2 regions of the Brevibacillus ruminantium genome follow, and region 1 is predicted to be linked to the other one. Evidence: riboswitches for the same ligand, from Rfam matches in the RefSeq annotation. Region 1 holds a riboswitch; the other holds the start of a gene.
What was found. Region 1 has a riboswitch for S-adenosylmethionine ahead of NDK47_RS10275 (homoserine dehydrogenase). Riboswitches for the same ligand answer to the same signal wherever they lie in the genome.

Region 1 (2,196 bases):
GGAACTGGTCGTCCCCTGATCAATAGCCAAAATGTATCTCTTTTCCATCGACCTCTCTCCCTTTTGCACCCAATATGTCCTGCTCTTCTCCCCTGGAGATTACAGGGAATACGTCTGTTTGGATGCCAAAATCACGCTGCAGGGCTGCTCTATGCTCATCGGTAAAGCCACGGGCAATCACTCCGATTCGCAGCACATTTGCCCAGTCATACTGTATTCGCTGCTTCGCTATGGAAACACCTCCCAGGTTCAAAAAATGAAGAATCTGCTCCGGCGTCCCCTGCAAGCCCGTGCTTTCCAGGTAGACAAAACTCCATGTGCCTTCTTTTCCCACACCATGATTTCCTTGTCGCTCGCGCCAAAGCGGGTGGGGGGAAAAGCGCTGCGTAAGCAAATAGGCAAGGTCTTCCACGACGGCGCTTGCGGTTGGCAACTCTCCCGCTCCTTTCCCCATGAAAAGCAGATCACCCACGATATTTCCCGAAACTTGTACCGCATTATCAGCACCTTGTACCTGTGCCAAAGGATGATCGAGAGGCAAAAGGGTGGGGCTGACCGACAACTGAACGCCTCCTTCCGCCTTCGTGGCTTGAGCGAGCAGCTTGATCCGGTATCCCAGCTCATGAGCCAGTGTGAGCTGTCCGAGATGCAGGGAATCAATGCCCCTCCTGCGTGCCTGATTGAGCGGCAGGGCTTCACCGAAGACAAGCTGGGCCAAAATATAGGATTTGTACAAAGCATCCCAGCCTTCCACGTCAGAGCTGGGGTCCGCTTCTGCGTAGCCCAATTCCTGCGCTTGTTTCAATGCTTCATGGTAAGGCAGCTTGGCCTGCTCCATCTGGGTGAGGATAAAATTGGTCGTCCCGTTTAAGATACCACTGACGGACGAGATATCATTCGTCCGCAAAAACTGGCGCAGGACTCCGAGAATCGGGATGCCCCCAGCCACACTCGCCTCGTAAGCAAGCTGAACCTGGTGGCGATTCGCCAATTGAATCAGTTCCGTACCGTGCCTCGCGAGCAATTCCTTGTTGGCCGTCACGATATGACAGCCCTTTTCGATCAATGCCCGCACATATTCATAAGCAGGCTCGACCCCGCCCATTACTTCGACGACGATATCCACATCGGATTTCAAGACTTCTTCAAACCGGGTGGTAATCAGATCGTGATCGAGCTCCACAGTCCGCTTCTTTCCGGGATCACGTACAAGCGCCTTGACGATTTCAACGGGTCGGCCCAACCGTTCCGACAGCTTTTGCTGCTGCAGGCGAATTGTCTTTAGCACCCCGCCCCCTACTGTTCCGACACCTAACAAGCCCACTTTTACTGCCTCCGTACTCATCATGCCCACTCCTTTTTTCTCGTCATTGGGTACAGTAAAAAACCTTCTTCGGATAAGAAGAAGGCTCGTCGTGAACGGGACCCCTTCTTATCTGCCAAGACATCACGTCCTGCAGGAATTGGCACCTTGTCGCGAAATACGCAACGGTTGCCGGGCTTCATCGGGCCAGTCCCTCCACCTCTCTGGATAAGAAAGAAGTATGAAATTGGAAAATAAAAAAACCTTCTCCAGTAAGAAGAAGGTTGGCATTCATAGAGAGGATGCTCCCGCTTCTTATCTGTCAGGACCTCGTGTCCTGCAGGAATTGGCACCTTGTCGCGATATTGCAACGGTTGCCGGGCTTCATCGGGCCAGTCCCTCTGCCACTCTGGATAAGATTCGTATGTTCCTGTAGAAAACATTGTAAGAAATTCTTGTCACCGCGTCAACTGATTCTTCTGACCTTTCACAACAATGCTTTGCTTCCTCTGGAAAACAGCAGGGTGAAAAATTCTCTTTTTTGATAAAGATTTCCGTCAAAATTCTCATGATTGATAAATTAGTGATCGCAAAACCCGCTAGCGAAAAAGGGTGAACCCGCTGACTTTCGTTGGAACTATTCTTGCATATTATATTCAGAAAAATCTGATTATGTTTTTTCTTTTCCCTTGCGCATGGGACGCCAGCTATGACGAATATAGTTAGCTAAGATCATCAGGCTGACCGTATACCCCCGTTGTTTTCTTTGAAAGGAGGTGGAACTTGATGCGAAGGCCTTTGCCCATATATTTGCACCATCGTCCCACTTAGCTGCGCAAAACTATTTCCTGCCTGTAACGGCAGAAGGAGGTTGTTTGGATGAGACTTCGTCC
Region 2 (2,196 bases), 1.0 Mb from region 1:
GTGATCCAAATGGCTGGATCAAATGCTGGGACAGTTGAAGTGCTTCGTCTTTGTTCAGCGCCACATTGCCATAGGGGGACGGGAAGAGCACCAGGTCCGCCCCGGCGACTCTCATAAGCTTGCCCAGCAATAGCGGCGTCGCGATTCCGTAATCGGGCGAGGGGTAAAATGCGCCTGCCAACGCGGGATGCGCCATGATTGGCACCTGGATGTCCGGATCTGCGGCAAGACGGTGAAGCGCGTCGTAGCCAAAAGCGAGCACGTTGAACAGCAGGCAGTCCGCTCCTGCGTCAACAGCGCGCTTGGCACGTTCATTCAGGTCGTGAATTGGACCGGTGAGATTGGCTGCGTACAGAACAGCTTTGCCTGTTTCCGCCTCCGTTTCCCGGGCAATTTGTTTAAAGGCACGAATGCGCTCCAGAAAAGGTGCGCGGTCGTCTGCAAAAAAAATCTCGTCATCCTTGACCAGATCGACCCCGCCGAGTGCCTGGGCGCGAAACTGTGTTTTCAAATCGTCAAACGGCAATCCCAGGCAGGACTTGAAAATGCTCATCAGCAGGGGGCGATCGTGAATGCCAAGTCGCTCACGCAGACCGCTGATGCCGTATTTTGGTCCGGGAAAAGAAGAGAGAAGCGAGTCCGGGAAATCGATATCGACCAGCTTGATTTTGCCGTCCATGGATAATTTGCCGAAGATGCCGGTCAACAAGGAAGGAATATCTGCCGTAAAGTTACGGAGCGGGTAGCTGACGGTAATCAGACCGCGGCTCTCGCCATTTTCTGCAGTCTCCAGCACCTGGGAGCTGACTGCTTCTCCCAGATAGGGCTTCAGTTCTTCCTGTTTGGCTGCGGGCAGATCAGTCCAACTGCCGACGGTCATGCCGACAGCGATGGCTTCCGCCTTTTTTTGCAGGTCTTTGGCCTGCGTCAGATAGGTAACGAGGATGCGCGGCTCACTCATTGAGAAACCCTCCTTTTCTTCACTGCATTACTGACTACCATGTGGAGAACACGTAAAAAGCCTCCCCTTCGCGAGGGGAGGCGTTCGTTCGGTAACGTTTTCGTCTCCTCTCATCTCTCGGTTCAGAGTCGAAACAACCCGACGTTTATCGCGGAGTACGACTCTCACCGTTGGAATTAGCACCGTTTCGCCTGCCAAAATGGAAAGCGCCGGTTGCCGGGCATCATAGGGCCAGTCCCTCAGCCAGCTCACGATAAGAGTGATATGTGTTTTTATGTGATTAGTCTAGCGATATCCCTAATCATAAGACGTTCGTAATCTTCAGTCAACCCTGCAATTGGTCGGGCAGAGATGAGGAGGCGAGCAGGATAGACTCTTTCTCAGTAGCCAGAATCGCGAGGCAAGACAGTTACCTTAGCCGGCAGAAGAATTCAGAAGAAAAAATGGGAAGGACACCTGAAACTTTTTGCAGAATCGAGCGTGGTATCAGGAGAAAGGGTGTGAAGGAATGAGAAAGGCAGGGGTGGAGGAGGTGTACCGCCTGCATGTCAACGATATTTACCGCTATCTCCGCAAACTGACCGGTGATGCCGGTCTCGCGGAGGATTTGACGCAGGAAACCTTTTTCCGCGCCTTTCAGCACCTGGATACCTATCGGGGAGAAAAGGTTCGCCCCTGGCTGTTCAAGGTTGCGTACCACGCATTTATCGATTGGCATCGCAAGCAAAAGCGAAAGCCGGAATACTTGACCGATGCATTTCCCGATCAGGCAGATCAGAGGGCAGCGAGTCCGGAGGCTGCGGTCGTTCTTCAAGAGACATTTGCCTCTGTGCAGGATGCGCTGGATGCGCTGCCGGAAAAACAGCGGCAGTCGCTGCTTCTCTATGCCGGGAAGCTAAGCTATGCGGAAATTTCGGATGTCCTCGGGATCGATGTAGCGGATGTGAAGCGGTCCCTCTATCGGGGACGTGTGAAGATGCGAAAATGGTGGAGGGATAATCAGGATGACAGATGCGGACAGGATGAATAGGGAGCGGGAAGAGATGCTCTTGGCGTATCTGCGCGGCGAGCTGAGCGCGCAGGAAGAAGCAGAGCTGCGGCAGCGCCTAGCCGATGATCCGGAGTATGCCGAGAGATTGGAAGAGCTACTGCTCGGAGAGGAAGAACCCTTGGAAAAAGGAAGTGACAAATCCTTGTTGGAGAGCTTGCCTGAAGACAAGCAGCGCGCGATCATC

Region 2: another riboswitch for S-adenosylmethionine. It lies ahead of NDK47_RS05355 (2,3-diketo-5-methylthiopentyl-1-phosphate enolase); the one in region 1 lies ahead of NDK47_RS10275 (homoserine dehydrogenase).

What each region holds. Positions count from the first base shown of each region.
Region 1 is NZ_CP098755.1:2,106,703-2,108,898, reverse strand. It holds gene glpK (glycerol kinase GlpK) at 1-48, opposite strand, end outside; gene NDK47_RS10275 (homoserine dehydrogenase) at 20-1,345, opposite strand; SAM riboswitch class I at 1,430-1,538, opposite strand; SAM riboswitch class I at 1,616-1,723, opposite strand.
Region 2 is NZ_CP098755.1:1,105,728-1,107,923, forward strand. It holds gene NDK47_RS05355 (2,3-diketo-5-methylthiopentyl-1-phosphate enolase) at 1-961, opposite strand, end outside; SAM riboswitch class I at 1,123-1,221, opposite strand; gene NDK47_RS05360 (sigma-70 family RNA polymerase sigma factor) at 1,470-1,991, shown strand; gene NDK47_RS05365 (anti-sigma factor) at 1,966-2,196, shown strand, end outside.